3 regions of the Pseudarthrobacter sp. NPDC055928 genome follow, and region 3 is predicted to be linked to each of the others. Evidence: riboswitches for the same ligand, from Rfam matches in the RefSeq annotation. Region 3 holds a riboswitch; each other region holds the start of a gene.
The links. A riboswitch is a leader RNA that binds a small molecule or an ion and turns the genes downstream of it on or off. The one in region 3 is predicted to bind S-adenosylmethionine.
Positions count from the first base shown of each region.

Region 1: linked by a shared signal. The riboswitch ahead of ACFC25_RS14755 (bifunctional o-acetylhomoserine/o-acetylserine sulfhydrylase) and the one ahead of ACFC25_RS15930 (DUF1737 domain-containing protein) in region 3 are both predicted to bind S-adenosylmethionine.
Region 2: linked by a shared signal. The riboswitch ahead of ACFC25_RS04090 (aminotransferase class V-fold PLP-dependent enzyme) and the one ahead of ACFC25_RS15930 (DUF1737 domain-containing protein) in region 3 are both predicted to bind S-adenosylmethionine.

Region 1 covers NZ_JBHJZH010000011.1:123,062-133,287, forward strand. Annotated here, with positions in the region: gene ACFC25_RS14715 (glycine--tRNA ligase) at 1-844, opposite strand, end outside; gene ACFC25_RS14720 (DMT family transporter) at 993-1,982, opposite strand; gene ACFC25_RS14725 (RNA-binding S4 domain-containing protein) at 2,016-2,249, shown strand; gene ACFC25_RS14730 (phospholipase) at 2,326-2,976, opposite strand; gene ACFC25_RS14735 (SGNH/GDSL hydrolase family protein) at 3,072-3,923, shown strand; gene ACFC25_RS14740 (winged helix DNA-binding domain-containing protein) at 3,968-5,173, shown strand; gene ACFC25_RS14745 (hypothetical protein) at 5,187-5,681, shown strand; gene ACFC25_RS14750 (homoserine O-acetyltransferase) at 5,734-6,849, opposite strand; SAM riboswitch class IV at 6,862-6,977, opposite strand; gene ACFC25_RS14755 (bifunctional o-acetylhomoserine/o-acetylserine sulfhydrylase) at 7,100-8,419, opposite strand; SAM riboswitch class IV at 8,463-8,578, opposite strand; gene ACFC25_RS14760 (VOC family protein) at 8,751-9,389, shown strand; gene ACFC25_RS14765 (type II CAAX endopeptidase family protein) at 9,541-10,226, opposite strand, start outside.
Region 2 covers NZ_JBHJZH010000002.1:211,361-221,586, reverse strand. Annotated here, with positions in the region: gene ACFC25_RS04155 (hypothetical protein) at 1-107, shown strand, start outside; gene ACFC25_RS04150 (hypothetical protein) at 353-514, shown strand; gene ACFC25_RS04145 (ribbon-helix-helix protein, CopG family) at 511-666, shown strand; gene ACFC25_RS04140 (hypothetical protein) at 809-1,045, shown strand; gene ACFC25_RS04135 (hypothetical protein) at 1,306-1,557, shown strand; gene ACFC25_RS04130 (hypothetical protein) at 1,799-2,002, shown strand; gene ACFC25_RS04125 (trypsin-like peptidase domain-containing protein) at 2,460-3,440, shown strand; gene ACFC25_RS04120 (hypothetical protein) at 3,447-3,584, opposite strand; gene ACFC25_RS04115 (hypothetical protein) at 3,667-4,035, opposite strand; gene ACFC25_RS04110 (fluoride efflux transporter FluC) at 4,115-4,525, opposite strand; gene ACFC25_RS04105 (fluoride efflux transporter FluC) at 4,525-4,944, opposite strand; gene ACFC25_RS04100 (metal-dependent transcriptional regulator) at 4,945-5,658, opposite strand; gene ACFC25_RS04095 (class I SAM-dependent methyltransferase) at 5,690-6,448, opposite strand; gene ACFC25_RS04090 (aminotransferase class V-fold PLP-dependent enzyme) at 6,517-7,953, opposite strand; SAM riboswitch class IV at 7,989-8,102, opposite strand; gene hisN (histidinol-phosphatase) at 8,262-9,074, opposite strand; gene ACFC25_RS04080 (ribosome small subunit-dependent GTPase A) at 9,172-10,226, opposite strand, start outside.
Region 3 covers NZ_JBHJZH010000013.1:30,950-41,175, forward strand. Annotated here, with positions in the region: gene ACFC25_RS15915 (hypothetical protein) at 1-364, shown strand, start outside; gene ACFC25_RS15920 (O-succinylhomoserine sulfhydrylase) at 376-1,584, opposite strand; gene ACFC25_RS15925 (rhodanese-like domain-containing protein) at 1,585-1,995, opposite strand; gene ACFC25_RS15930 (DUF1737 domain-containing protein) at 1,992-2,249, opposite strand; SAM riboswitch class IV at 2,263-2,376, opposite strand; gene ACFC25_RS15935 (hypothetical protein) at 2,483-2,986, shown strand; gene ACFC25_RS15940 (acetyl-CoA C-acyltransferase) at 3,015-4,241, opposite strand; gene ACFC25_RS15945 (flavin monoamine oxidase family protein) at 4,487-6,091, shown strand; gene ACFC25_RS15950 (Rid family hydrolase) at 6,145-6,813, shown strand; gene ACFC25_RS15955 (hypothetical protein) at 6,973-7,221, opposite strand; gene ACFC25_RS15960 (hypothetical protein) at 7,227-7,481, opposite strand; gene ACFC25_RS15965 (TetR/AcrR family transcriptional regulator C-terminal domain-containing protein) at 7,772-8,479, shown strand; gene ACFC25_RS15970 (pyridoxamine 5'-phosphate oxidase family protein) at 8,518-8,982, opposite strand; gene ACFC25_RS15975 (NAD(P)-dependent alcohol dehydrogenase) at 9,132-10,172, opposite strand.

The DNA.
Region 1 (10,226 bases), on a different contig from region 3:
CGCCCCATTCCGAGCCCTGGAAGCCGAAGCGGTATTCGATGTCGGTGGTGCCCTTGGAATAGTGGCTGAGCTTCTCCAGCGGGTGCTCGAAGAACCGCAGGTTGTCCTCACGGATGCCCAGGCCGGTATACCAGGACATACGCTCCTTCATCCAGTACTGGTGCCATTCCTCGTCCGTGCCGGGCTCTACGAAGAATTCCATTTCCATCTGCTCGAATTCACGGGTGCGGAAAATGAAGTTTCCGGGTGTGATCTCGTTGCGGAAGGACTTGCCGATCTGGCCGATGCCGAACGGTGGCTTCTTGCGCGAGGTGGTGAGGACGTTGTTGAAATTCACGAAGATGCCCTGCGCGGTTTCCGGGCGCAGGTAGTGCAGGCCTTCGTCGCTGGCGACGGGGCCCAGGAAGGTTTTGAGGAGGCCGGAGAATTCCTGCGGTTCGGTCCATTCGCCGCGGGTGCCGCAGTTGGCGCAGGCGATGTCCTTCAGGCCGTTTTCGGCCGGGCGGCCCTTCTTTTCCTCGTACTCTTCCTCGAGGTGGTCCGCGCGGTACCGCTTGTGGCAGGACAGGCACTCCACCAGCGGATCTGAGAAGACGTCAACGTGGCCGGAGGCCTCCCAGACCTGGCGGGGAAGGATGACGGACGAGTCCAGGCCAACTACGTCCTCACGGCCGCGGACCATGGACTGCCACCACTGGCGCTTGATGTTTTCCTTCAACTCGGCACCAAGGGGCCCGTAGTCCCATGCAGAACGTGAACCACCGTAGATCTCACCGGCCTGGAACACGAAGCCCCTCCGTTTGGAGAGGGAAATGACCTGATCGAGAACGGATTTTGGTGCCATGGTGGAACTCCAATTTCTACAGGGCCGCTGGGTGCGGTCCGCGGGTTATCTGGCCCCCGGAATCACCGTGGGCGAAACACCTCTGGTGGCCGGGCGGGGCGGGCGAAGGAAACATTGCAGAAAGCTGCGTGTCCTAGCCTACCGGCCGCTACCTCCGGAAGGCGCCCCGGGGCCAGGGCAGTGTGGCCAAGACGATGGCGGCCAACGTGAGGATGGTGCCCAGCACGGTGGCGGGCGCCACGATGGTACCCGGAGCTGGGACCAGGAGGTCAAGGCCAAGGGAACCCAGCAGTTGCCCGGCGATCATGCCAAGCCCGGTGACCAGGACCCCGAGGCTGCGGACCAGAAGAGCACCGAGTCCGATGAACACGCAGCCCATGGGTCCGCCGACGTAGTACCACCACTCCCCCGGCAGCGGGCTTCCCGGCCCTGCCAGCGCAACCTTGATTCCCCAGGCGGTCCACAGCACCACAGTGCCTGCCACGAAGTTGACCAGCGTCGCGGCGATGGGCGTGCCGTAGTGGACAGTGGCGGTTCCGTTCATGGCCTGCTGGAAGCTCATCAGGAAACCCGCCGCCACGGGGAGCAGGAGCGGCAGCAGCAAGGCGGCGGGGCCGCCGTCGGCCGCTGTACCGGACCCGGACCCCGCTGCGAACCGCGGGGACACAGCCCAAGCCACAGCGGCGATGGTCAGGACGCAACCGATGATCCGGATGCCGGTCACCGGCTTCTTGCCGGCAGGGCCGATGCCCAGACGGTCCACCAGCAGGCCGCTCAGGGTCTGGCCGGTCACGGTGGCCACGGTGAACAGGGCAACGCCCAGGAGCCCGACCGTGAAGGACTGGGCAAAGACGAAGAGCGCCCCAATTCCGCCGGCCAGGACATAAACGGGAGGAAAGGCGCGGCTGCGGACGGCGGGAACGATCCTTGCCAGGCCGGCGCGCCCCTTAGGCAGGACCAGCGAAATCAGCACCATCAGGACCAGGCCTGTGCTGAAACTCACCACGGACGCGGCTATCCCGTCATTGAGCCTGGCACCGAGGGCGCCGTTGATCCTTCCCTGGACCGGGATCGCCAGGCCTGCTCCGACTGCCATCGGAAGGCCTGCCAGCAACGGCAGCCGGGGGGTGTGGGTCATTGAATTCACCTTACGTCAGGCATCATTGCTTGTATGAGCAACCCGGATATTGAAGAGATCCCCATCCGCGACAGCATGATCCGCCTCGGCCAGCTCCTGAAGCTTGCCAGCCTCGTGGAGGACGGCGTGGAGGCAGCCGAGCTGATCAAGAACGGTCTCGTCAAAGTCAACGGGGATATAGATGACCGCCGCGGGCGCCAGCTGCGCAACGGCGACACCGTCACCGTCAACGGTCAGACCGTGAAGGTCGTCGCGCCGCAGGCCTGATATTCCCGACGGCGTGCGGCGGGCCGGACACTGCGGCCGCGCGCCGCCGTCGTCCGCTTTTCTGGCTCAGTAATCTTTACTTCTTCAGGACCTCGTGCGTCAGGAACTCGGACACGTGCCCGATTTCCTGCTGGTTGATGCCGTGCCACATGCCCGTGTAGAGCACCTTCGTGAGCTTCACGTGCTTGCGGACCCAGCCCATGGTGAAGTCGATCTTGTCCGGGGTGATCACAGGGTCCTGCTGGTCTCGGCCCCAGAACATGGGGATGCTGCCATCCAGTTCGGAGTCGCGGAACGTGGGATCATCGCCCGCGTCAATCGCAAAGCCGGAAAGGCCGACGACGGCAGCGAAGTCAGTGGGGCGCTGCCGCAGCAGCGTGGTAGCCATGGCCATGCCCATGGAGAAGCCGAGCAGCGTCACCGAGGGATGGCCAACCTTAATGGTGTCAATCCATTCCAGTAGGTAGCCGGAGGCCCTCTTCACGGCGTCCAGGGAGTAGTCGATCGACGCCGTCAGCGGGAACCAGGTAAAGCCCGGCCCCATGGCCATCGGAGCACGCACCGAAGCCACCGCAAAGTCCGCCGGCAGCATGTCTGCAAGGCTCAGGAGATCCTGCTCGTTGGCGCCGTACCCGTGCAGCAGCACCAGCAACGGCTTTCCGTCACGCTGGTCCTCGGGCTGGGACCACAAAACAACAGGGGCAGGAAATACTTCGGCTTCAGTCATGGTTTCCATTCTTACAGTTACCCGACGGTAACAACCTACGTTGGCGTAGCTTGAGAACGAACAGGCAGGATAGGACCGTGAGTGAAGCCAAAGCCATGCAGAACCCGCCTTCCGCTGTGGAATCCCATCCCTGGACCCGCTATGTGGCCATGGGCGACTCCTTCACGGAGGGGATCGGCGACCCCGAACCGTCCCGCCCCGGTGGCTACCGCGGCTGGGCTGACCGGGTAGCAGAGGAGCTGGGCCGGGGCCAGGAGGATTTCGCCTACGCCAACCTCGCCGTGCGGGGCAGGCTCCTCCAGCAGATCGTGGACCAGCAGCTTGCACCGTGCCTTGCCCTGAAGCCTGACTTGGTGACGCTGTCGGCCGGCGGGAACGACCTCATCCGGCCCGGCGGCGACCCCGACGCCCTCGCGGAGAAGCTCGATTCTGTGGTGCAGATATTGGGCATGGGCGGAGCCACGGTGGTGCTCTTCAACGGCCCGGACACCGGGTCGTCAGTCCTGGGCCGGGTCCGCAGCAAGGTGGCCATCTATAACGAGAACCTGCGGACCGTCGCGGCCCGGCATGACGCCATCATCGCCGACATGTGGTCCCTGCGGCAGCTCAGCGACCCGCAGATGTGGGACGAGGACCGGCTGCACTTCTCTCCTCTGGGACACCACACCATCGCGGCCATGGTCCTGGACGCACTCAACGTCAGCCATACACTGGAGCCGCTGCAGCCCAAGCCGCTGCCACCCCGCACCTGGCGTGAGGCCCGCACCGGGGACCTTGTGTGGGCACGCGAATACTTTGTGCCGTGGGTAGTGCGGAGGCTCCGTCACCGTTCCTCCGGCGATGGGATCACCGCTAAGCGCCCGACGCCGGGACCCGTGTTCGGTCCGGGCGTCCCCTTGGGATCCGGTGAAGGTCCGCTCGGTTCCACCGACGCGGGCCGGCACTAGCGGCGGAACGGCCCGGGGCCGGCAGGGTGCAACGGGGGATGGCCATGGAACCGGATACGGTGGTGCGGCTGCGTCTCCGGTCCCAGATGCTCCGGGGATCGGCCGCGGAATCTCCCGAGGCTGCCCTGCGCAAGCTGCTGGCCGTGCAGGCACAGGAATTTCCCTACGCCCGCTGGAGCCTGGCGCAGCGCGCCTCGCAGCACACCTTCGGGGACCTGGACCGTTCCACCGATGGAGGACCAGCCGCCACGGCCGCGGACGTCGAGGAGGCCGTAGCAGACGGCCGGATCCTGCGCACGCATATCCTCCGGCCCACCTGGCATTTCGTCCACCGGGACGATCTGCGGTGGCTGCTGGCATTGTCCGCGCCCCGGCTCCACCAAGGCAATGCAGGCATGTACCGCCGCACCGGCATCGACGCCGCCGTGGCCGCCCGGAGCGGGGAGGTGCTGGCCAGGGCCGTCGCCGGCGGAAACCACAAGACCCGGGAACAGCTCGCGGCCACTCTTCAGTCTGCCGGCTACGCGGGAAAAGGACTGGAACTCGCCTACCTGATCATGCACGCCGAAATCAGCGGCGTGCTGGTGAGTGGTTCGCCGGTGCGGAGCCGGGGCGGTGCTCTGAAGCAGACCTACGCCCACTTTGACGAGCGGGTCCCGGCGGGACCTGTGAAAGTTCCCACCCGGGAAAACGCGCTGGCCGAACTCGCCGTGCGGTATTTCACGAGCCGCGGCCCCGCGACGGTCAAAGATTGCGCCGACTGGTCGGGGCTCACGATGGCCGATGTCCGGCAGGGCGTGCTTCTTGCCCTGGACCGGGATCCCGGGGCCCTCGGCACAACGGCGATTGACGGCGTGGTGTTCTATCACAATGCCGGGCCTGGCGGCTCCGGTGACGAGACCGGCAGCCAGCCCAGCGGACCTCGGATCGACCTCATCCAGTGCTACGACGAATATGTGATGGGCTACTCCGCAACAAGGCACTACCTGGGCGGCTCCGCCCCGGCGCTTCCTGTCGACGGTGCCCTGATGCACGTGGTGCTGCTGGACGGTCGGATGGCGGGCTCCTGGCGGCACACACTGCTTTCGGGCCGCTGCGAACTGGATATCCGGCTGTTCGCCTCCACCGATCCGGCACCAGGCTCTGCGCTGGACGTTGCCATCGGCGACGCCGTGGACAGGTATGCGGCTTTCCTGGGCATCCCCGCGGTCCGGGTGCCGTCCGGGGCTAAGCTGGAAGGACACACATGAGAGGCGTTACACCGTGAACAGCTTGTTCTTCTGGATCATCATTTTGTCGTTCCTGATTCCGATGGCGATGCGGATGTACCGGAAATCCGTCAACAAGCGGAACCAGGACCAGAGCTTTTCCGGGCGTTACCCCGACCAGTTTCCGGGCGGGGGCCAGTTCCCCGGGCCCCAGAGCCGCCAGCCGCGGGACGGCTACACGCAGCAGGATTACATGAGCGGCGGATTCCGCCAGATCAACGGCCCGCAGCCCCTGCCGCCCAGCCAGCCGCTGCCGCCCATGATGCCAGTGCCGCCCGCAGACCAGCAGTTCCCGCCCTACGGCCAGCCTGTGCCGGGACAGGCAGCGGAGGCACCCCAAAAGCCTGCCGCCCCTGCAACTCCCCCGCCGCCGTCGGCCCCCCAAGGCTACCGGGCCCGCAAACTCGCGGAACTGGACCAGCAGTACAGCAACGGCGAGATGGCCGTGGACGAATACATGAAGCGGCGCTCCGAAATCATGGACGGCTGACCAGCCGGCTTCCTAGGCTTCCGGAACGTTCGTGGCGCCGTGAGGCGCCCGGTCAGACCAGGAAATTCTTCCGGAGTTGGCTCCCCAGCTGGCCGATCTCCGTCAGGAAGCCGTCGTGGCCAATGGGCGCTTCGATAACGTGGACATCCACGGCTCCCGGAAGCGCGGCAGCGAGCTCCTGCGACTGCGACGGGAAGTAAAGCCGGTCCGAGTCCACCGCGGCAACAAAGAACTTTGCGGACGCCCTCGCCAGGGTTTCGTTGAGGGTTCCCCTCCCCCGGCAGACGTCGTGGCTCATGAGGGCCTCGGTGATGGCGATGTAGCTGTTGGCATCAAAGCGGCGGACAAGCTTGCTGCCCTGGTGGTCAAGGTAACTCTCCACCTGGTAGCGCCCACGGTCCCCCAGCGCGGCTGCCCGCAGCGGCGTTTCGGGAGTCTGGGCCGTCCGCCCGAACCGCCCATCGAACTCCTGGGCTGATCGATAGGTGATGTGGGCGATCCGCCGCGCCAGGGCCAGCCCGTCCTCCGGGAAAGGCCCTCCATAGTAGTCGCCACCGTTGAAGTTGGCGTCCTGGCGGATGGCGAGCGTCTGGGCCTGCGCAAAGGCGATCTGCTCGGCGGTGCTGGCGGCACCGATCGAGATCACGGCGCAACGCTCCACCCGTTCGGGGTAAATGAGCGCCCACTCCAAGGCACGGGCACCGCCCATGGAACCGCCCAGCACCGCGTACCAGCTCCGAATGCCCAGCTGGTCCGCCAACCGGGCCTCGGCGGCGGTGCTGTCACGGAGGGTCACCAGCGGAAAGCGGGAACCCCAGGGCCGGCCGTCGGGAGCAGGCGAGGACGGCCCGGTGGAACCGTAGCAGCCGCCCACAATGTTGATGGACACCACAAAGAACCTGTCCGTGTCCACCGGCGCGCCTGGACCGGCAAGTTGCTCCCACCAGCCCGGCTCGTCGCTGTCACCGCGTGTCACGTGCGTGCTGCCGGTCAGGGCGTGCTCAATGAGGACGGCGTTGGAGCCGTCCTCATTGAGCGTTCCCCACGTTTCATAGGCGAGCGTGACCTCGGGCAGGTATCCGCCCGCTTCCAATTCAAGGCCGCCGATGCTGGCGTAACGGACCACGCCGTTTTCGGGTACTGCGGTACGGGAGACGGTAATCGTCATGTGGAGACCTTTTCTACGCGCTTGCCCGCCGTCGAATGACCGGCAGGCCAGGTCTTCACCCGGGGCACCCCGCCGCGAAAGGAGGGTTGCCGGCCAGCAAGCCGGGGCTGTCGCTGGCACTCATGACCTTCTCCGAGTGTACGAAACCAGCCCCGGATCTGGCTAAGAGTGTGACTGGTTTGTGACTCCACAATGCCTCTCCTGCCGGGCGCCGGACTCCCGGGGCCGGGAATCCGGCGCTGAAACCGCCTTAGAGAGCCGCCTTGGCCGCCCGGAAACCTGCCTCCAGGTCCGCCAGGATGTCATCGATGTGTTCGATGCCCACGGAGAGGCGGACCAGCCCCGGCGTAACGCCCGCAATTGCCTGCTGCTCCGGGGAGAGCTGGCTATGGGTGGTGGACGCAGGGTGGATGACCAGGGACCTGACGTCGCCGATGTTCGCCACATGGCTGTGGAGCTCCAAGGCGTCCACAAACCGCTTGCCCGCCTCGGCCCCGCCGGCCAGGTTGAAGGCCACCACGGCTCCTGTGCCCTTGGGGCCGTACTTGCGTCCGCGCTCGTACCAGGGGCTCGAAGGCAGCCCCGCGTACGCTACCGACTCGACGTCGTCACGGGCTTCCAGCCACTGCGCCACCGCAACGGCGTTCTCAACGTGCCGCTCCACCCGCAAGCTCAGCGTCTCCAGGCCCTGGGCGATGAGGAAGGCGTTGAAGGGCGATACTGCGGAGCCGAGGTCTCGGAGGAGCTGGACGCGGGCTTTGAGGATGTAGGACAGGTTGGCGCCCAAGGCGCCGCCGGCGCCAAGGTCACGGGCATAGACCAGCCCGTTGTAGGTGGGATCCGGGGTGTTGAAACCAGGGAACCTATCCGGGTCTTGACCGAAGTCGAAGTTGCCGGAGTCCACGATCACCCCCGCGATCGCCGATCCGTGTCCGCCAAGGTATTTGGTGGCCGAGTGGACCACAATATCGGCGCCCCACTCCAGCGGGCGTATGAGGTACGGCGTGGAGAGCGTATTGTCCACCACCAACGGAACGCCGGCCTCGTGGGCGGTCCGGGACACCCCTTCGATATCGAGGACATCCTGGCGCGGGTTGGACACGACCTCGGCAAAGAACAGTTTGGTGTTCGGGCGGACGGCCTCGCGCCACTGGTCCAGGTTATCCGGGTCCTCCACGAACGTCACCGAGATGCCGAACTTCTTCAGCGTGTACCCCAGCAGGTTGTACGTGCCGCCATAAAGGCTGGGGCTTGCCACCACATGGTCCCCGGCTTCGGCGATATTGAGGATGGCGAAGGTTTCGGCCGCCTGCCCCGAGCTCAACAGGAGGGCAGCCAACCCGCCTTCCAGGCTGGCGATCCGTTGCTCCACGGCGTCCTGGGTGGGGTTGCCGATCCGCGTATAGATCGGTGCCAATTCTGCGAGCGCGAAGCGGTTGGCGGCGCTTTCGGCACTCGGGAAGACGAACGACGTCGTCTGGTAGATCGGGAGGGCACGCGCCCCTGTGGCGCTGTCCGGCTCCTGGCCGGCGTGGATCTGGCGGGTTTCAAAAGACCATCCGTCGGACATTCAAGGCTCCTTTGACATGGGCCCGGCATGCTGGGAGCACCACGGGCCGCGCTTGCCGCCCGGCCGTTGCGGGGCAGCCAGGTCCTCACCCGGGGCACCCCACCGCGGATGGAGGGTTGCCGGCCAGCGAGCCGGGGCTTGGCGCTGGCGCTCATGACCTGCGTTCAGTGTAGGAACCGTTCGACGGCGCGCAACAGCATTGTGACGAACATGGTCACCCGGCGCTCTTCCCGGGGGTGATGGAAAGCCCGATGTCCACTCGTGACGCACCCGAAAGTTGGTAAGGATACCCTTAGCTGAGAGCCCGATCACAAAGTGCCAAGATGAGGGCATGCGCATGGATCACGTCTCTTACGCCTGTGAACACGATGGCCTGGCTGCCACCACCGAACGTATTTCGTCCGCCCTCGGCGTTGAAGCCGTAAAGGGCGGAGTGCACCCCCGTTTCGGAACCCGGAACATGATCATCCCTCTCGCGGGGCACAAATATCTGGAAGTAGTCGAGGTGCTTGACCACCCGGCATCGGACAAGGCACCGTTCGGACAGGCCGTCCGGGCACGCTCCGCTGCCGGCGGCGGCTGGATGGGGTGGTGCGTCGAAGTTGACGACCTCGCCCCCTTCGAAGCACGCCTCGGCCGCTCCGCGGTCAACGGAAACCGCAAGTTTCCCGACGGCCGCGAACTGGTCTGGAAGCAGATCGGCATCCTGGGCCTGATCGCGGACCCGCAGGTCCCGTACATGCTCAAGTGGGAAGGCGATCCCGCCCTCCACCCGTCCAACGCCTATGACAGCAATGTCAAGATGTCCTGCCTGACCATCGCCGGTTCCGCTGCACGGGTGACCGAATGGCTGGGCGAACCGGTGGAGAAGCCACTTGAAGACGTCGCCGTGGACTGGGTAGCTCCGCACGGGACCCCTGGCATCCTGTCCGTCACGTTCGAGACCGCCTCCGGAGCAGTCACCATCTGATTGCTTTCTTCCGCCGGGCCAGCACGGCCCGTCGGGCAGCCATGCCCGGCAACATACTTCGGCCGCCATCAGCGGGTGCCAACGATGCCACCCACCGATGGCGGCCGAATCCCTTTAACTTCCCCGGTTAACTTCCCCGGCCTTAGTCTGCCTAACCGAGGCCGACGGCCTTCCCAAAGAGGCTGAAGCCGACAAACGCCACGATGTCCAGCAGGGCGTGGGCAATGACCAGCGGCATAACGCGCCGGGTCCTGGTGTACAGCCAGGCGAAGACCACCCCCATCACAGCGTTCCCAATGAAGGGCCCGAAGCCCTGGTAGAGGTGGTAGCTGCCGCGCAGCATGGAACTGGCGAAGATCGCCAGCGGAACGCTCCAGCCGAACGCGCCGAAGCGGTTCAGGAGGTACCCCACCACAATGACTTCCTCCACGACGGCATGCCGCAGGGCGGACAGGATCAGCACAGGCACCGTCCACCAGTACGCATCCAGTGCGCTGGGGATGATGGCGGTGGTGATGCCCAGGGCCCGGCCCGCAGCATATAGGCCGAGGGACGGAACGCCGATCAGCGCTGCGAGGCCCAGCCCCTGGAGCATGTCGCGACCGGGCCGGGCAAAGTCGAAGCCGAGCTTCCGGAACGCCGAGCCGCCCTGCGGGGCCCCGGAGGTGGACTGCCGGTGGTCAGTGAGGAAGTAGATGACCAGCAAGACCGGAACCAACGCGAAGATGATGTCCAGCAGCTGGTAGGTGAGATCAAAGTATTCGCGGGTGCTCTGTGAGCGGTTAAGCGTGGAGGTACCTTCAGCCAGCGGGGCGCGCGTCATCTTATCCAGCAGCT
Region 2 (10,226 bases), on a different contig from region 3:
TGCTGGACGCAGGCTGGGCTAAGGCTTACGCGGTCGGGTTCGAGGATGCGAAGGGTGGCAAGAATTACAACGCCGCCGACACCAACCCCTACAGGACCACCAAGTGATCCCGGCGGAAGCTGTGGAGTAAGAAAGGCCTTCACTTCGGTGGGGGCCTTCTTCGTTGGTGAATGGTTGTGAATCTGGTGAATGTGGTGAGTCTCAGTGCCCCGGCGAGTCACCGGGGGCTACTGCATTGCGCATGGAAGTACCTAAAAATACTTTGGATGATCGGGTACTTTTGGGTAGACAAGTGTCATGACACCCGATAGTCTTTATCTATCGGAACAAGCCGACAACGAAGGGTAAGGTCATGAACTTCCGCCTCAAGGTACGTAATGACGCAAACGGCTACTACGCACACGCTCGCGGCAAGGTCATGACCGAACCGTTCGCCTCACTCGAAGATGCCAATGCGGTCCTCGGCGCCATGGTCAACGGCGCCGAGTTTGAGGTCATTGAGGAGGGTCTATGACCCGCGGAACGACCCGCCGCACAGTCCGCGTAGAGGACGAGTTGTGGGACCTCGCGCAGGCCAAAGCAAAACAACAAGGCGACAACCTCAGCGCCATCATCAGGGACGCGCTACGCCAATACACCCAAGACAACCAGGATGAACAACAATGACCAAGCGCACGATATCTCATGAGTCCTTATGTCCCATCTGCAACAAACGGGCACGTGACCCAAAGGCGCGTAAAAGTCCAACCGGACACTGGTGCATGCCCTGCCAAGATGAATACGACAACATCGACTGGGATGCTATCCCGTGATCCCGGAGGAGGCGGTGAAGGCGGCGCATCGGGCTTGGCGTGAGCAGGCCGCGTTGGATGGTTCGATCTTCGAATACAACCTGCGCGCTGCTCTCGAAGCCGCGGCGCCGCACATGGCGGCGCAGGCCCTTGAGGATGCAGTTGATGCGTTCCCCCTAGAAACTATCGTCGCACCAGACAACGCTGTGGTGTGGATGATGCGAAGATCCGAAGCGTTGCGAGGTGACGCGTGAGCACGATCCACGTTGAACCTGTCAATGACTTGATCGAACACGAGGACGATGACTGCATGTGCGGCCCTGACGTGGAAGCCGTATTCCGCGACGACGGATCCAACGGGTGGCTAATCAGCCACCACTCACTAGACGGACGCGAACTACGCGAGGCAAGCGAATGATCAGAAAGGCCCTCACTCCGGTGGGGGCCTTTTTGGTGCGCATACCGTTACCCAAAAGTACTTATATGAATGGGTAATTTCGGGTAAAGTTAGGGTATGAGTGAATCGGAAACCATCGAATATCAGTCCAGCGTATTGGTTGAGGGAATCGTCAAAGGTTGGGTCAGGAACGCAGCGGACGCGACCCGTGAGAACGTTGCTGAGTTGACCGCCTACGAAGCAGTACAGCGAATGCAGCACCTATACCTTGCTGAACCCTGGCTAATCACGACAAAGATCCTGAACGCGCTCAAGCTCTCGGGATGGACGGCTCCAGAAGGAACTATCGAAGTGGACTACTCAAAGTGATACCCGCGGAGGCTGTGGAGGCGGCGCATCCAATACGCACAACCTGCCCGGATTGTGGTGGTGACGGATCATCCCCCGAGAAAGACTGCACCTGTCCGGGATGGGTAGCCGTGGATGACATTGCACACGCGGACCTCAAAGCAGTATTCGCAGACAATGGCATCAGCCTAGGAGCGCCGAAGTGATCCCCGAAGAAGCCGTGGAGGCGACTGCCAGAGCTATATTTCAGAGTCAGACTGGCATGGATTGGGAATCGCGCAGTGATGCCCTAAAGGCTGAGTTCATTACGCACGCACACGCCGCACTCGAAGCTGCGGCGCCGTACATGCAGGCCCCTGGCATCAGGCGTCCGATGGAGAAGGGTGCACTCTTTGAGGAACTGCGCCGGCTGAACCCGTCTGGAGCTTTACTGAAAGACATTGAGGCGCTTGAGCAGCAGGACTAGTGACGAAGCAGAGGGCCTTCACTTCGGTGGGGGCCTTTTTGTGTGGGGTGAATGTTTGTGAATCTGGTGAATGTGGTGAGTCTGGGACCTGTTGACGGCGTAAACATGGGTGTTTACGGAGTAAAGAGTTTTTGACCTCGTTACCCATCTTTACCCTGCCTTAATGGCTGTTATGGACTGGATGTACTTAAAAGTACTGTGTTTACGCACCCTCTTAGGGGGTTCAATTCCCCCCATCTCCACATTTTGCGATGCCGCAAGGCACGCGGAACGGCCCGGACCTTGGTCCGGGCCGTTCCGCGTTAAGCGCAATGCAGCAGCTGACGCTGTCATTTCCCCCCCGTTCACCCACGGCGTAGACACGCAGGGAGTAGGACGGCAGGCCGAATGGTTGAGACAAATAGGACCAGCAGCCAGTCCGGAGCCAATCGGCTGCCATAACCCCAGGAGGTGGGCCATGGACCAGGTGCGGAAGCCCGGTTCACCAGCGTCCGACGACGGGCCTCTGGACTCGTACTCGGAGACGGTCATGCGCGTGGCTGAGACAGTCACCCCACACGTTGCCGCCATTGAAATGACGGGAAACCGCCGTAATGGACGATTTCGTGTGGGCGCCGGATCGGCGGTGCTGTTCACGGAGGACGGTTACTTGCTGACAAACTCCCACGTAGTGGCCGGCACCCGCCAAGGCAACGCTGTTTTCGCGGACGGTGCCCGCACCGACCTGGAGCTCGTGGGCGCCGATCCATTGTCCGATCTTGCCGTTGTGCGCGGCCGCGCGCCCAAAGTCCCTCCCGCCGAGTTCGGCGACGCGGAAACCCTGCGGGTGGGGCAGCTCGTCGTTGCGGTGGGGAACCCGCTGGGGCTGGCCGGATCCGTGACTGCTGGCGTCGTCAGCGGCCTGGGCAGAGCGATCCCAGTCTGGGCGGGAGGCAACCGGAGGGTGATCGAGGACGTTATCCAAACGGATGCGGCCCTGAACGCCGGGAGTTCCGGCGGTGCGCTGGCGGACACCCACGGGCGGATTGTCGGCATCAATACAGCGGTGGCCGGTGCCGGGCTGGGGCTGGCGGTGCCCATCAATGCAACTACGCGAAGGATCATCGCGGCGTTGCTGGCTGACGGGCGCGTTCGCCGGGCCTACCTTGGCGTCGTCAGCACGCCCATCCGCCTAAATGCCAGTGCCGTGGTCCGGACAGGGCAGCGGGACGGGCTGCGCGTGGTGGAGGTCCTGGCAGGTTCGCCCGCGGACCGGGCAGGCCTGGCGGCGGGTGACATCATCCTGACAGCAGGCGGCCGTCCCGTCAGCAACGCTGAAAGCCTGCAGAAGCTGCTGTTCGCCGACGCTATCGGCCAGCCCCTGCGGATTGCGGTGCTGAGGGACGGCAAAGAAACTGACCTTGTTGCCGTGCCCGAAGAAATGGCGGCTAACGGGTAGTGGCCGCTACCGGCGCTTCTTCAGGTGCGCGACCGGATCCTGCGGGCCGTCAATGGGGCTCTTGGCCTTCTTTTCGGCGCGTTTCTCTTTGATGGTCTTGACCGGCTTCTTGGACAGATTCTGGTGAGGTGTCTTGTCAGGCATGGCGTGCTCCCTTATTAGGCGGGACGGCGTACGTCCCATCTCGTAAATTACGCCTGATTCGCCCTTAAGGAAATGCCCGGATTCAGTCCGGGACGGCGACGTCCGCGATGCCGACAAACCGGGTCCCAACGCCGTCGAACTCGCTGCGGACAAAGCCCGGACGTGGGGGCGGCAGCTCACTGGGAGCATGGTGACCGCAGCTGACATAGGTAAACTCGGGCCACCATTTCTTGGGCCGCGCCGCTTCCTCGTAGCCGCACACGGCACATTCCAGATGAACCCACACAGGACGCTTCCCGGTGCGGTTTGCCCTCGATTGGACAAGCCAGGGCGGCGGGTTGTCCAGGATTTCGCCGAGGTCGGCTTCCGTCAGCCATTTTGGGATGCCGTGGCGTTGGGCCATCTCCAGGGGTACATCGAGGGCAATTGCCGCGTCACGTCTGCTAATCATCACAGTCAACGATACGGGACTGCGTTAGAGGCCGCCGCCGCCCACCAGGCAACCGGAAGCACAGAGTGCGCTGATTCAGCTAGGACGCAAGGGCGATACCCACAGCAGCAGCGGCGAATCCCGCGAGTAGATTGGCCGCCACGTTCAAGGCTGCAGCGGCAATCCGGGATTCAGCCAGCAGCCTGATGGTGGCGGTTGTCCACGAACTAAAAGTAGTCAGGCCGCCGGCGAGGCCAGTTGCCACAGCGGCATGGAGGTCTTCGGGCAGTCCCAGCCGTCCTGTCATTCCAACGGAGAGCCCTATGATCAGGCACCCGGCTACGTTGACCACCAGGGTGGCCCACGGCCAGTGCTGCGGCGTCCGACCGGCGGCGTCCTTGGCGCGCGGGCCCGTGGAGGTAGCGGCGGGCCGATGAGCGAACCAGCTGTCCACGGCGAAGCGCAGCAGAGCACCGGCCACGCCGAAGACGCCTACCAGCATTGCGGCGATCACGCAGGGGCTCCGGAGCGGTCGGCCAGCACTTTGCCCGTCCTCCAGCCAGCGGCCGCGGCGCCGAACCCCAGCAGAAGTGACAGGCCGAGGTACGCAATCCACACCAGGTGGAGGTTGGCACGGGAGAACTGATCCACCGCGAACACCACTGCGGAAAACGTCGTGAAGGATCCCAGCAGACCGGGCCCGAGCCCCGCCCGGAGCCAGAAAGCCGTGCGGGGCCTTGCGATCCAGAACGTCGTCAGGGCTGCCAGGACAAAGCTCCCGGCCACGTTGATGCCCAGCGTGGTCCAGGGCATCATTCCCGCGGCATCAGGGAAGGCCAGGCCTAGGCCGTACCGGAGTTCGGTCCCGAGGAGTCCGCCGCTGGCCACCGCCAGCCATGCACGCCAGCCAGGTGCCTCAGTGCCGGCCATTCAGCCGTTTCCGAGGACGCAGCCGGCGTGCGGCGCGTCGCTGTGCACCCACAAGGCCGAGGTGATTTCATCAGCGAGGTCATACTCCCGAGTCTTCCCCGCGGAGCTGATTCGCACTACAAGTGCCCCGCCAAATGGCTTGCGGCCCACTACCTCCACATCGGCGTCGAGGTCGATTTCCTCGGCAGACAGGTACCGGAGTAAGTCAGGGTTCTCATCGCTGATTCGAGTGATCCGGCCGGTGTGTCCCTGATCCAATTCATTCATCAGGTGGGCGTGTGGCATCCGGACCGTGCCATCGGCGCCGGGGATGGGGTCGCCGTGGGGATCCCGAAGTGGATTTCCCAGTTTCGCCGCCATCCGCTCAATAAATGTGTCCGAGACGGCGTGTTCGAGATGCTCGGCCTCATCATGGACCTCATCCCAGCTGTAGCCAAGTTGTTGGACCAGATAGGTTTCGATCAGCCGGTGCCGCCTGACCATGGAGAGCGCAAGCCGCACGCCGGCGTCGGTGAGGGTGATTGCGCTGTACGGCTTGTGGTCCACCAGGCCCTGGTCCTTGAGCTTGCGGACCATCTCGGACACGGAGGAGTTTGCCACACCCAGCCGTTGCGCAAGTTGGGAGGAGGTAATGGGTTTGTCCTGCCACTCCGTGAAGGAGTAGATGACCTTGACGTAGTCCTCGATGGAGGAGGAGGGCGCGCTGGTCTTCACGACACCAAGCCTACCCGTTGCGCGGAGGGCGTCACGCTTTTGCGGCCCGCCATGTCAGGGTGAGGTAGGGCAGTCCCAGGCCCGCGCCGGGGGAGTGTCCCAGATGGTCGTGGAGGTACCAGTCCAGGTTCGCGAGGACCTTGGCGCGGGTGGTATCGCCGGAACGGAGGTAGTAGCTCCGCGACTTGGCAAGCTCCATGATCTCTGTCGTGGTGAGCGCGTCTTCCCAGCGGGTGACATGGCTTTCCAGCTCCACGAACTCCGGTCCCAAGGGCGGCTGGAAGTGCGGCCGGTAGACATCCCCGGCGTGCATGATGCGGGAAAGCCGGTGAACCCAAGGGACTGAAGTGTCCAACTGGTTCCAGATCAGCCCCAACCTTCCGCCGGCGCGGAGAACCCGTGAAAGCTCCGTACTGGCGGCCAGTGGATCGCACCAGTGCCATGCCTGCGCCACGCTGACGACGTCGAATGAGGAGTCCGCGAATCCCGTCGCCTCGGCAGTGCCCACAGTGGCCGCAACGCCGGGGTGCAGGATCCGCAACTGGTCGAGCATGTCTGTGGAGGGGTCCACGGCGGAAACGATCAATCCGCGGTCGAGCAGCAGGACCGTGAATTTTCCGGTGCCGGCTCCCACGTCCAGGGCATCCCGGGCCCCCGCCGGAATAAGCCAGTCGGCCGAATCGCCGGGGTAACCGGGGCGCACGCGTTCGTAGTGTTCGCCTCCGTCCTGGAAGCTCTGACCAAGCTCCTGACGGCGTACGTCGTCAAGTTTGGGGCCACCCCGTGCCACGTGCAGCCTCCTTCGCCAGATGCCCTTGGGTATCCTTCGAATTTACCGCATGAGCCGGGTAACCCGGGTCAGTCGTCGATGCAGGGGGCAGCGCCTGCCGTGCCAGGCGTATTGGGTGCCCAGTCCGGGTATTTGCGGGTGTCGTTAGCCGGAACCCAGCGGCCCGAGTCAACCACATAGTCCCAGCCCAGGCCGGTTCGGCGGAGTTCCTCGATGCCAGCCAGCAGACGCTGGGCGTCTTCGAGGCGGGACCCAACGCCGAAGCTTGCCCGCAGGGAGCCGGACGGGAGGCCCAGGCGCTTCAGCAGGGGGTGGGCACAGAACCGGCCGTCGCGGAGGCCTACGCCGTGTTCTGCTGACAGGTAGGCAGCCACCAGGCCGGCGTCGTAGCCTTCGACCGAGAAGTTCACTACGCCGATGGTGTCGGTGTCCGGATCGGTGTCCTTGAAGATCTGGTGTACCGTCACGCCTTCGATCTTCTGCAGACCCTCCACCAGGAACGACCGGATAGCCGACTCGTGGGCGTGCCACCGGTCCTGATCCAGCGATGCGATGACCTGGGTGGCGCGAGCCAGCGTGGCGGCGCCCAGGACATTGGGCGAACCGCCCTCGTGCCGGGCTGGGCCGGTGGCCCAGCTGACGCCGTCGAGCCTGGCCTCCCGCACTGCGCCGCCGCCGGCAAGATGCGGCGTGCCCGCGTCGAGCCAGTCCGACCGCCCCACGAGGACGCCTGCGCCGAAGGGCGCGTAGAGCTTGTGGCCCGAGAAAGCGAGGTAGTCGACGTCGTCGGCGCTGATGTTGATCCGGCGATGCGGCGCGAGCTGCGCGGCATCGACGACGATCCGGGCGCCGTGCTGGTGGGCAAGGGCGGCGAGGGCACGGATGGGCAGGATTTCGCCGGTGACGTTGGAGGCGCCCGTGACGGCGAGCAGGCTGATTCCGCCCTGTTCCAGTTCGGCACCGAGGGCCTCGATGGTGCCGTCCACGGTGTCGGCCGCAACGACGCTGCGGTGCGGGACGCCCTGCCACGGCAGGAGGTTGGCGTGGTGCTCGATGTCGAGGTACAAAACCTCCCCCGTGGGGCGGCCGTCCGCGGACGGAAGGCACCCGGCGAGGAGGTTCAGGGAGTCCGTGGTGTTCCTGGTGAAGATGACGGAGTCACCGGGCCGGCCTCCCACGAAGTCACGCACGATGTTCCGGGCGTTCTCGTAGACGGACGTGCTGATCTGGGATGCGTAGCCGGCGCCGCGGTGGACGCTGGCGTAGAACGGCAGGATCTCGTTGAGGTAGGCGGAGACAACCGAGAGGGCCGGGGCGGAGGCGCCGTAGTCCAGGTTGGCGTAACGCACGTGGCCGCCCTGGATCAGCGGGGCCTGGATTTCGGCGCCGGTGACGGCGGAGAGCGGCCGTCCGGCAACGGCGAGCCGTTCGCTGAACAGGGCTGCGGTGTCGTTTGCGGCCAGGGTACGGACGGCGGAGTTGGGGGAGACGGTGGCTGTTGTCACAGAGACCTCACTTTAGAGGGACTCCCTGTCCCGGGAATCCGCGCTTGCCGGGTCCGTTCCGGACCGGCCTGGTCGTCACCCGGGGCACCCCACCGCGAATGGAGGGTTGCCGGCCAGCAAACCGGGGTTTCGCGCTGGCACTCGTGACCTGTTAAGAGCGTAGAACATGGGCGGGGCGGGCAGGAAGCCCGTCCGAATGTTAAGGCTTTTGTTACGCGCGGATGGAAATACCCATGGTTATCCGAAGATACGACGGCGGACGCCCCCATCAGGAGGCGTCCGCCGTTGATAATTCGGCACTTGGGCTGCTATAGGAGGTCGTCCAGGTCGGGGTTGAGCCGTTTGAGGACTTCCGAATGCAGGATGGAGTTCGTCGCAAGCGCGTTGCCGCCAAACGGACCGTCTTCACCCTCGAGGGAGGTGAAGCGGCCGCCGGCCTCCACCACGATCGGGACCAGTGCCGCCATGTCGTAGAGATTCAGCTCCGGCTCACACGCGATGTCCACGGAGCCTTCGGCCACCATGCAGTAGGACCAGAAGTCGCCGTAGGCACGCGTGCGCCAGACGTCTTCGGTGAGCCCAAGGAAGTCATCCAGGTTCCCGCGGTCCTTCCAGCCGCTCAGGCTGGAGTAAGACAGGGAAGCGTCCGAGAGTTTCGACACGTCTGAGACCTTTAGCCGGGTGGCCGCAGCCAGCGATCGGCCCATGTAGGCGCCTGCGCCCTTGGCAGCCCACCAGCGCTTGCCCAGGGCAGGGGCACTGACGACACCGACGACGGGCTCGCCTTCGTCCACAAGCGCAATCAGTGTTGCCCACACCGGTACGCCACGGACAAAGTTCTTGGTGCCGTCGATGGGGTCGATGATCCAACGCCGGGAGCCATGGCCTGAACTGCCGAATTCCTCGCCCAGGACCGCATCGCGGGGGCGGGAACGGGAAAGCTGGCCACGGATGGCTTCTTCGGCGGCCTTATCGGCATCAGTGACCGGGGTCAGGTCCGGCTTGGTCTCGACGTGGAGGTCCAGTGCCTTGAAGCGGCTCATGGTCTGGTCGTCCACGGAATCGGCCAGCACGTGGGCCAGGCGCAGGTCATCGTTGTAGCTCGAAGCGGGTTGGATCATGGTTCCAAACTACCGTCAAAGCGCCGTGTGGTTGGGGACCCCGGCTTCGGGCGGCGTCCTGAACAGCCTGGGCGCTGGTCCCAGCCGGCCGGGCGGGTCAGTTGACGCTGCCCAATTCCTTGGTTTCCTGCCCCTCCATGCGGGGATCGGTGCCGAGCAGGCGACGGAGGGACGCGAGCCTGGCAGGTCCGGTTGGGCCCGCATGGCCTTCGGCAACCCAGGAGTCCAGGCCGCAATTGACTGCGCTGGCATTGTGTTTGCAGCCGCGCTCGCACGCATCCGTGCCCGGTTCCAGGTCCGGAAAGGAGCGGAGGATGCGGTCTGCGTCGACATGCGCCAGTCCGAAAGACCGGATGCCGGGGGTGTCGATGATCCAGCTTCCAGCAGGGGCGTCGGCCAGCTTAAGGGCCAGGGCCGAGGAGGACGTGTGGCGTCCGCGGCCTGTCACGGCGTTGACTCCGCCAGTGGCTCGCTCGGCTCCGGTCAGGGCGTTCACCATGGTGGACTTGCCTACGCCTGAGTGCCCCAGCATCACCGTGACCTTGCCATCGAGGTAGGCCCGAAGCTGGGCGACGGCATCGCTGTCGAGGCGCGCCGAGAGCCCGTCGTCGGAGCGGGCATCGATGCCGGATGCAGCGGCGTCGGCCGTCCGGCTGATGATGACCGGGAAGTCCAGGTGCTCGTAGTTCGACAGAAGTTCGGCAGGGTCTTTGACATCGGCTTTCGTGACCAGCAGGATCGGCTCGATGCCGGCGTCGTAGGCGGCGACGAGTGCACGGTCAATGAAGCCGGTGCGTGGTTCGGGATTGGCCGCCGCCACCACAACAACGAGCTGGTCGGCGTTGGCCACGACTGCCCGTTCAACGGGGTCGGTATCATCGGCGCTGCGCCGCAGGAGCGTCCTGCGGTCCTGGATCCGGACCAGCCGGGCCAGCGTGTCCGGTTCCCCGGAGACATCTCCCACCAATGAAACGAAGTCGCCAGCGACCACGGGGGACCGGCGGAGTTCCCGTGCCCGTGCGGCGATGATGATGCGTTCTTCCCCTGAATCTTCGCCGACCACCGCTGTGTATCGGCCGCGGTCCACGGTAATGATCCGTCCTGTCACGGCATCATCGTGGCTGGGGCGGTCCTTGGTGCGGGGCCGGGAAC
Region 3 (10,226 bases):
GGACACCATTCGACAGCGAGGCAAACAAGGCAGGCCGGAAGCCGAAACGCTGGAAAGCATCGCCGCCGCCCTGCAGACCGGAGTCGTCCCGGCGGACCTTCGCGCTGCACTGTACAAAGCGGCCGCGCTCATTCCCGGAGTCACCGTCGTAGACAAGGAGGCGAACCTAGACGGCAAGGTAGGCACAGCGATCGGGATCGAGCATCCGGACAGGGAAACGCGGACGGACATCATCATTGATCCCGACACAGGGCTGCTGATCGGAGAACGAGTGGTCACGCTAACAGCTGGCGAGACCTTCCCAGCCGGAACAGCGACCGCTTGGACCTCGGTTGAGACCTCAGTGGTCAATTCCGCCCCGTAAGCAGGCGCCGATCAAATCTGCTTGAGCGCCTGTTCCAGGTCGCGGATGAGGTCGTCCGCGTCCTCAAGGCCCACGGACAGCCGCACCACGCCGTCGCTGAGGCCGATGGCGGCGCGGCCTTCGGGACCCATGGCACGGTGGGTGGTGGTGGCCGGGTGCGTGATGAGGGACTTGGCATCGCCCAGGTTGTTGGAGATGTCGATGATCCGCAGCGCGTCCAGCAGCGCAAAGGCGGCGTCCTTGCCGGAGCGGCCGTCCGTCGTCGCGAGCTCCAGGGTGAGGACGGTCCCGCCGGCCTTCATCTGCTTGGCCGCGAGCTCGTACTGCGGGTGCGATTTCAGCATGGGGTACTTGACCCAGCTGACGGCAGGCTGCTGTTCGAGCCATTCGGCCAGCCGCAGCGCCGTGGCTGAGGAATGGTTCACGCGCAGGGCCATGGTTTCCAAGCCCTTGGTAAGTACCCAGGCGTTGAAGGCGGACAGCGACGGGCCGGTGTGCCGCATGAGCTGCTTGACCGGCCCGTCGATGAATTCCTTGGTGCCCAGGATGGCGCCGCCCATGACCCGGCCCTGGCCGTCGATGTGCTTGGTGCCCGAGTACACAATCACGTCCGCGCCGAGCTGGCCGCAGCGCTGCAGCAGGGGTGTGGCAAAGACGTTGTCGACGACGACGGTAGCGCCGGCGGCGTGCGCCAGTTCGCTGACCGCGGCGATGTCCACGATTTCCTGCATCGGGTTGGACGGCGATTCGAAGAACACTGCCGTGGTGGGCTCCGACAGGGCCGCACGCCACTGCTCCAGGTCCGGTCCGTCGACGAACACCGTCTCAACACCCCAGCGGGGCAGGATCTCGTTCAGGATCACAAAGCAGGAGCCGAACAGTGAGCGGGCTGCCACTACGCGGTCGCCAGCGGCTAGCAGGGCACCCAGGGCGGTGAACACGGCGGACATTCCCGACGCCGTCGCGAAGCACGCTTCAGTGCCTTCGAGCAGGCGGAGCCGTTCCTGGAAGGTGGCCACGGACGGGTTGCCGTAGCGGGAGTAGACAAAGCGCTCGTCCTCGCCGGTGAAGGCGCGCTCCGCTGCGGCGGCGGACTCGTAGACGAATCCGGAGTTCAGGAACACCGGTTCGGTGGTTTCCTGGAAGTTGGTGCGGTCCAGCCCGCCGCGGACGGCCTGGGTGTCAGGGCTCCAGCCGGCGGCATCTTCGTTGAAGGTCACTTAGTTCTTTCCCAGGTTGGTTGGCAAGCCGCGGTTCTTCCAGCCGTTGACGGTGCGCTCGCCGTAGCGGTCCGGTTCGCCTTCGAAGCCCTCCAGGACGTTGTAGGAGGTGAAGCCGGCTTGGGTTGCGGCGATGGCAGCGGAGATGGAGCGCTGGCCTGAGCGGCAGATGAACAGGAGTTCGGTGCCGGTGTCCTCCGGCGCCTGCTGCCTCAGGTCGGTGAGGAACTCGGGGTTGGGAATGCCGCCGGGGAACGTCCACTGGATGAACAGGGGGTCGTTGTCGGTTGCCTTGGTGTCAGGGATGCCGATGTGCGCCCACTCACCCTCGGTGCGGACATCCACCAGGATGGCGCCCTGCTCCAGCTTGGTCCAGGCTTCCTGCGGGGTGAGGTCTCCGGCGTAGCTCACGCGTGGCCCTCGCCTTCGAACTCAAGGTCTTCCACAGCGGTGGCGACGGCGGCGTCCGCACTGGCGATGGCGGCCGGGAGGATGAGTGCCTGCGCCACAATCACCTGGCCGCCGTTGGACGTGGCAGCCGGGCTGCCATGCAGGACATAGCCTTCGGCCAGGGCGGTGGAAATCCGCTCACAGAAATTACGGTCGTCCGGGCCTGTGATGAGCCGGTACGACAGTTTTTCTTCAGGGGCAGGTGCGTCAGACACGACGGATCTCCTTCTCTCACGCTTGCAACTCGAATGTCGATATGCCGAGTATTCACCTGAGGCACCCCGCCGCGAAAGGGAGGGTTGCCGACCGGCCAGTCAGGGCTTGGCGCCGGTTCTCATTACTCCTCAAAAACGTAACACTTGGCCCGCCTGGCCGCACCGCCGCCGTCGTCATGTTCCGTAACCAACACGTGCTTCCGCGGCCGTCACGCGGACGGGACAATCAGTCCATGGGGAAATCTGGGCGGGGACTGGCTGTATTCGCGCGTTTGAGGACTGCCGCTGCATTCCTCGTACTGGCCACGGTGGCCACGGGGTTGAGTGGGTGCCGGGACGTCTTCGCGCCGCCGCCCTGCATGCCGCCCGCGTACACAGTCACGCCGTCGGAAGCCAAACCCGGTGAGCAGGTTACGGTCAGCGCGCAGGACACCAACTGCGATGCCCGCTACGGGCAAAACGCGCAGGTCCAGGTGACGGTGCGGGACGCCTTTGGATCGCTGATGCTGGAGGAACTCGCACCCATGAGCGACGACGGCGCGTTTACTTTCGTGTTCACCGTCCCGCCGGGCGCGGCTCCCGGCAAGGCGGCAGTGGGGGCGCACCCGTACAACCTGGATTGGTGCGACGACACCGGGGTTAACAACCGGGCCGGCGCGGGGCCCAGGACGCTTGTCCTGGTCTCGTGTGCCGAGCGCCTGGTGCCGTTGCTAATACTGGCGGGTACCGGGGCCTGAGCAGCGGCGACGCCCGTGGGGACGGGCGTCAGGCCCTGAGGATGAGGGCCTCGCCCTGGCCGCCGCCGCCGCACAAGGCCACGACGCCGATGCCGCCGCCGCGCCGTTTCAGCGCCAGGGCCTGGTGCAGGACCAGCCGTGCCCCCGAGGCGCCGACGGGGTGGCCCAGCGCGATCGCCCCGCCCTCGGCGTTGATCTTCTCCGCAGAAATGCCAAGGTCCTGGGCTGACTGGATGATCACCGAGGCGAACGCTTCGTTGATTTCCACCAAGTCCAGGTCCTCCACCGAAATCCCTTCTGCGCGGAGTGCTCTTTCGATGGCGCGCGACGGCTGGGAATGCAAAGAGCCGTCCGGCCCGGCTGTCTGCCCGTGGGCGCCGATCTCGGCAATCCAGGTGAGCCCCGCCCGTTCGGCGGCCGCCTTGCTGGCCACCACGACGGCGGCCGCGCCGTCGGAGAGGGGAGAGGCGGAACCTGCGGTGATGGTGGCTGAGTCGGCCGTGGAGAAGGCGGGCTTAAGCGCCGCCAGGGCCTCCGCCGTCGTGCCCGGCCGGATCCCCTCATCGGCATCGACGGTGACGGCAGGGCCGCGGCGCTGCGGGATATCCAGGGGAACGATCTCTTCGGCGAGCAGTCCTGCATTCCGCGCTGCTTCGGCCCTCTGGTGGGAGCGGGCGGCAACTTCGTCCTGCTCCCCGCGGCTGATGCCGCGCTCGGCATTGCCGGCATCGGTGGCGGCGCCCTGCAGGATTCCGGAGATGGGATCCTGGAGGGCGTCGTGGTTCAGGGAATCGACCAGCGGGGTATCGCCGATGGCCACGCCGGTACGCAGGCGGGGCAGTAGGTGCGGGGCGTTGGTCATGGATTCCTGGCCGGCGGCCACGACGAAATCAGCCTCCCCGGCGCGGATCATCCGGGCCGCGTCGATCACGGCGGTCAGCCCGGAGAGGCAGAGTTTGTTAATGGTGACCGTGGGGACATCCCAGCCGATGCCTGCCCCCAGGCTTGCCTGCCTGGCCGGTCCCTGGCCGGCTCCTGCCTGGATGACCTGCCCCACGATTACCGCATGTACGTGCCCCGGCGCCACACCTGCGCGTTCCAGCGCATGGCGGATCGCATGTGCGCCCAGTTCGCTGGAGGAGAGGGAAGACAGGCTGCCGCGGAAACGGCCGAAAGGGGTGCGGGCACCTCCGAGGATGACGGCAGTGCGGTCCTCGTGGGCCGGGAAAGTGTTGGCCGTGGCGTCGTTGACCATGATGCTGCCTTTCGGTGGAGGCGAGGCTCGGGGCGACGTCTATGCGCGCCCGCGGTGCATTTTCCTCAAGTATGTCACGGGCGGTGGCGGCGGGGAATGGAACGCTGACATGGCGTTTACCCAGCGTAAAGTCTGTTTACTTTACCGAAATATGAACGGCACCGCCACGAAATTGTCACGCTATTTGACGAAACACTCAATCAATACGCTCCCTTCGTAACGTCCGACAGAAAAGGGAAAACAATATGGAAAGTGCGACTCGCAGGAATTTCCTCCGCTATGTGGGCATGGTGGGTGGCGCCGGTGTCATGTACCAGACCATGGAGGCCATGGGCCTTGCGCCCGATTCGGCGACGCCGGCCTTCGCCGCTCCGCGGGCAGGCGACCTGAACGGGGCAGGGAAGTCCGTGGTGGTGCTGGGTGGCGGCATCGCCGGGCTCACTACCGCCTATGAGCTGGGCAAGGCGGGCTACAAAGTGACCATCCTGGAAGCCCGGATGAGGCCGGGCGGACGCAACTGGACAGTCCGCGGCGGCACGGAGGAGACCGACCTCGGCGGGATCGCACAGCGCGCCACGTTCTCCAAAGACCAGTACATGAATGCCGGGCCGGGCCGGATTCCGCAGCACCACATCACCTTGGACTACTGCAAGGAACTCGGCGTCGCCATCGAGCCCTTCACCAACCAGAACGCTGACGGCTACCTGTTCCGCGAAGGCAGCACCAAACTGTCCAATACTCCGGTCCGGCACCGTGCGGCCAAGGCGGACGTGTACGGCTATGTCTCCGAGCTCCTCGCGAAGGCCACCGACCAGGGCTCCCTGGACAGCTACCTGAGTCCCACGGACAAGGAAAATCTCATCTCCTTCCTAGGCAACTTCGGTGCCATCGGCGCCAAGGTCCCCGGTGACGCCGCCGCCAGCTTCAAATACTCCGGCAGCGGCAGGAAGGGCTACTCCGTCGCGCCGGGCGCGGGCATGGAGGCGGGCACACCTTTGGCGCCCGCTGCCCTGACCGATGTGTTCGCCAGCGGAGTGGGCAACTACTTCTCGTTCGAATTTGGCTGGGACCAGGCCATGATGATGTTCCAGCCGGTGGGCGGCATGGATCGGATCCCCTACGCCTTCGAAGCGGCCATCGGGAAGGACAAGATTATCTACGGTGCCAAGGTCCTGTCGCTGAACAACACTTCGGCGGGCGTTTCCGTGGACTACACCAATCCGGGCCGCCAGACCCAGACCCTGCAGGCCGATTTCGCGGTCTGCACGCTGCCGCCGCACATTGCCGCCAAGATCCCAGGCAACCTGCCGGCCGACGTCATTGACGCGCTGAAGTTCGCTACCCCCAGCGACGCGGGAAAGATCGGCATTGAGTACTCGCGCCGGTGGTGGGAAGAGGACCACCGCATCTACGGCGGCATTACAAACACCAACATCGACTTGGGCAACATGTGGTACCCGTCCACGGGCTTCCATGGCCAGCGCGGCACCATGGTCGGCTACTACAACACCGGCGCCAACGCCCGCATCTACCAGGCGCTGCCTCCGGAAAGAAGGCTCAGTCGTGCCCTTGACCAGGGTGCGCGGATCCATGGTGACGTGTACCGGAAGGACGTTGCGGCGTCGTTCTCGGTTGACTGGAGCAGCACCGAGTTCTCGGAAGGCGCGTGGGTGGGATGGCCCTCGCAGACGGACGCCAAGTACGCCAAGCTGCTGGAGCCCACCGGCAACATCTACTTCGCCGGTGACCACCTGAGTCATGCCATCGCCTGGCAGCACGGAGCCATGACCTCCGCCCGCGCGGCCGTCACGGCGCTGCACACCCGGGTGGCAACGGCGGTGGCCGGTTGAACCCGCTTCAGGAACATCACACCAACAATTCCCCGAATCCCAGAAAGAAGCCGATGATCCGCCGCACTTCCCTGATCGCCGCAGGCGTTGCCGGTCTTTGCCTCACGGCCACCGCCGCTTTTGCCGGGCCGGCAGTCTTCCAGGACCTCACATCACCCAAACCGGGAACCACGGTGTCCAACCTGCCGGCTGGCCAGGACAACCCGATGATCGCTTCAGGGGTGGCCATCGGGGCGAACACGGCCATCTACAAGACCAGCGGCCTCGGTCCCTCGGCCTTGAATACTGCAGCGCCCGCGGGCAGCGAACAGCGGTACATCGACACGGCCGTCTTTCCGGACGGGGTGCTCCCCGCCGGCGTGACAGTCACCGAGGCGCAGGGCATCAACGCCCTGCGCCGGATCGGCGAGAACCTCGCGCAGGCGGGTCTGGATTACGACGACGTCATCACTATGCGCGTCTTCCTCCAGAATGCTGCGGGTGCTGAGAAGGCCGACTTTGACGGCTGGAACCGCGCGTACCGGCAGTACTTCGCAAACACCAGCCTCTCCGACGGCGCCCCGGTCAAGGTTCCGCTGGGTTCGGCCGCGCCGGCCGATCCGTTTGTGGTGAACCCGGCCAGGCCGTCGCGGTTCGCGCTGGAGATCGAGAACCTGCCGGTGAACGGATGGCTGGTTGAGGTGGAGGTTGACGCGGCGTATCCCGCCGCCTCCGGGAAGTAGGCCGGGTCAGTAACTCCAGGAATGGAACGCAGGAAGGGCCGGGTGGTCCCGGCCCTTCCAGTGCTGCCAGCCAGCCGGTCGCCTGCGCCCGCTTCTTCGGGACCGCAGGATCTAGGCGGGATGGACGTTGTCAGGTGGCTGTTTCGGCGGTGAGGCTGTTCACGTCGCAGCCTGGTGTGATGCCCTCGCCAGCACGGCGGCCATGAGCTCAGAGGTGGTTGCCAGGACGCGGGAGCCCCGGCACTGCGAGCAGCTGACGGCGGCCGCCAAAGTGTTCTTGCGCGCATCGAGAACCACCACCGAGTCCACCGCCAGGTAGGAATCGGTGTCACAGTCTGCGCACCACGGCCGCCCGCCCCGTGGCTGGAAAGAATCCCGTGGCAGGTAAGTGCAGAAGGGTTTCTCCATGGGGCCTAGACCAGGCCGGGATAACTGGTCAGGATGTAATCAGCTGCTGCCGGGCCCTTCATGCGCAAGCCGTTTTGGTCGGGGTCGATCCGGCGGGACATGGCAGCCCAGAAAGTGGTTTCGGCGCGGGGGGTCTGCTGATTGAGGAAACACCAGCTGGTGTAAAGGCCATACAGGGGATCCCGGGCAAGGGTGACATCAGGCTCACCGACGCACGTTGTAGCTTCGCGGAGGAATTTGTCGAACTGCGAATGTGCCATGATCGGCTTCTCTTTCGCCAGGTGCAGTTGGTGCCGCCGTTCGGCTACAGCAGCGCGAACCTCAACGCCGTGCACGTGGGCATTCAGGGTATTCGTTTGCCAGGACGGAGTCCGGACTGGCTAAGAGTTTGATTTGGCTGGCCTGTCCAGCCAGCAACGCGGTCCCTTGTCTGAAACCCGCGCCTACATTTTGCTCTACAACGTAGACTTTACGCGTAGACTACGTATTAGGCAAGCGTCTTTATTTTTTCTTATCCCAGCCGACGCTACAACGCACAGGATGGAATTCCATGCCCTCCCCGAAGAGTCCGGAGAATGAAATGGCGAGCCCCAAGCCGCGCCTGAGCAGGGAACTGGTGCTCTCCGCGGCCTTGGAACTCGTGGATTCCGAGGGTCTCGACTCGCTGACTATGCGCCGCTTGGGGCAGGTGCTGGAACGCGATCCAATGAGCCTCTACCGCTACGCAGAGAACCGCGCCGCCCTGCTGGACGGGGTGTCCGAGATGGTCCTCAATGAGCTCGCCATCTTCCCGGCCGATCCCGACTGGAAGGCGCAGTTGCGCCGCATTGCCCACGACCTGCGGCTCCTGGCACTCCGCCACCCAAACGTTATTCCCCTGCTGGTGACACGGCCGCTCTCCACGCCCCTGGGCCTGCGGCCGTTGGGTACCGTGCGGCCATTGGAGCAGATCCTGGGCTTGCTGATCGACGCCGGGTTCACGCCCACGGATGCCTTGCACGTGTACCGGGCGTACTACGGCTTCCTCTACGGCCACATCCTCAACGAGCTCCAGGAGTTCATCGTGGACCCGGAGGAAAACGAAGCCCTCCTACGGCTGGGGCTGCATCGCTTGCCGGCCAAGGACTTCCCCCGGCTCCGGGCATTGGCGCCGGTCTTGGCTGATTACGACGGCGAGGCGGAACTCGATCAGGGGATCACCATTCTGCTGTCCGGGCTGGAGACGCAACTTTCCCGGGCAATCGCCGCAACACCATGAGCTTGCGGCGCCAATGAACTCGGCAACGCGCCGTCGTACTACTCGAATGAAGCGCGACGGCGGTCGGACAGCCTTGTGTTCCAGACGTCCGGTTTGTTGACCTTGAAACGGCGCCCGGTCAGGGCGCGCGGTGTGAGCCGTACGTAGTGGTTCTTCGCGCCAGGGTGCCAGGGCTCCAGGTTGAGGTTGTCCACGGCGGCCTTGTCTTCCGGGTCCTCGATCACTTCAATGTCGCCGCGGGCCACCACGCTCCAGGCTGTTTCTGTGTGCGGGTCATAACCATCACATTCCAGCGCTGCCGGCTTCTCCGTCAGCGCTGCCCAAAGCTTGGTAACCCCGGAGGTCCGGAACACGAGGCTCCGGCGGTCCAGCACGAAATTCACCGGAAAGATCTCAGGATGGTCGTCCACGATGACGGCGATCCGCCCCAGGGTCTCATCGGCCAGCAGTTCCCAGCACTCGTCGAACGTCAATTTGTCATCAGGCACTTCGGTGGAGGTCATGGACCACACCCTACGGCTCCTGCGGCCGGTCCAAAAGGGGGTTGGGCCCGCCCGGTTGGGAGCTGCGCCCCGCTTCCGGCAGCGGCCGGTTCCGCGGGCGCGGCGGGGGAACCTGCAAAAAGACGCAGGCTCCCCGCCGCATCCGAGGGTTAGAGCGTTGAGGTGTCGATGACGAACCGGTAGCGCACGTCGGACGCCAGCACGCGTTCGTAGGCGTCGTTGATCTTGCTCGCCGGGATGACCTCGATCTCGGCGCCGAGGCTGTGTTCGGCGCAGAAGTCGAGCATTTCCTGGGTCTCGCGGATGCCGCCGATCGCTGATCCGGCGAAGGAACGCCGTCCCAGGATCAGTGAGAAGACGTTGACCGGGAGCGGCTCGGCCGGAGCGCCCACGTTCACCAGGGCGCCGTCGAGGGTCAGCAGCTGCAGGTAGGCGCTGATGTCGATCGGTGCGCTGACGGTGTTGATGATCAGGTCGAACGTGTTGGCCAGGTCCGTGAACGTGGTTTCGTCGCTTGTGGCGTAGTAGTGGTCCGCGCCGAGCCTCAGCCCGTCCTCCTGCTTTTTCAGCGACTGGGAGAGCACCGTGACCTCCGCGCCCATGGCATGCGCGAGTTTGACGGCCATGTGGCCGAGGCCGCCAAGGCCGACGACGGCGACCTTCTTACCGGGGCCCGCGCCCCAGTGCCGCAGCGGGGAGTACGTAGTGATGCCCGCGCACAGCAGGGGAGCGGCGGCGTCGAGCTCGATCCCTTCCGGGATGGTGACTACGAAGTCCTCGGTCACCACCACGTGCGTGGAGTAGCCGCCCTGGGTGATGGTGCCGTCGCGGTCCACGGCGCCGTACGTGCCGGTCATGCCGTTGAGGCAGTACTGCTCCTCACCCTTTTGGCAGTTGACGCATTCGCGGCAGGAGTTGACCATGCAGCCCACGCCCACCCGATCGCCCACGGCGTGCTTGGTGACGGCGGAACCGACCTCCGTGACGATGCCGGCGATTTCATGGCCGGGCGCCAGCGGGTACTGCTGGGGTCCCCAGTCGCCGCGGACGGTGTGGATATCTGAGTGGCAGATGCCGGCAAACTTGATCTCGATCAGGACGTCATGGGCGCCGACATCGCGGCGTTCGATGGTGGTGGGGATGAGGTCGCCCGTTGCGGACGGGGCAGCGTAAGCATTAGCGGTAAACATTGTTCTCCGTAAGTTGGGTATGGGATCGCTTCGTTGGGTGGAAGATGTCGCTAC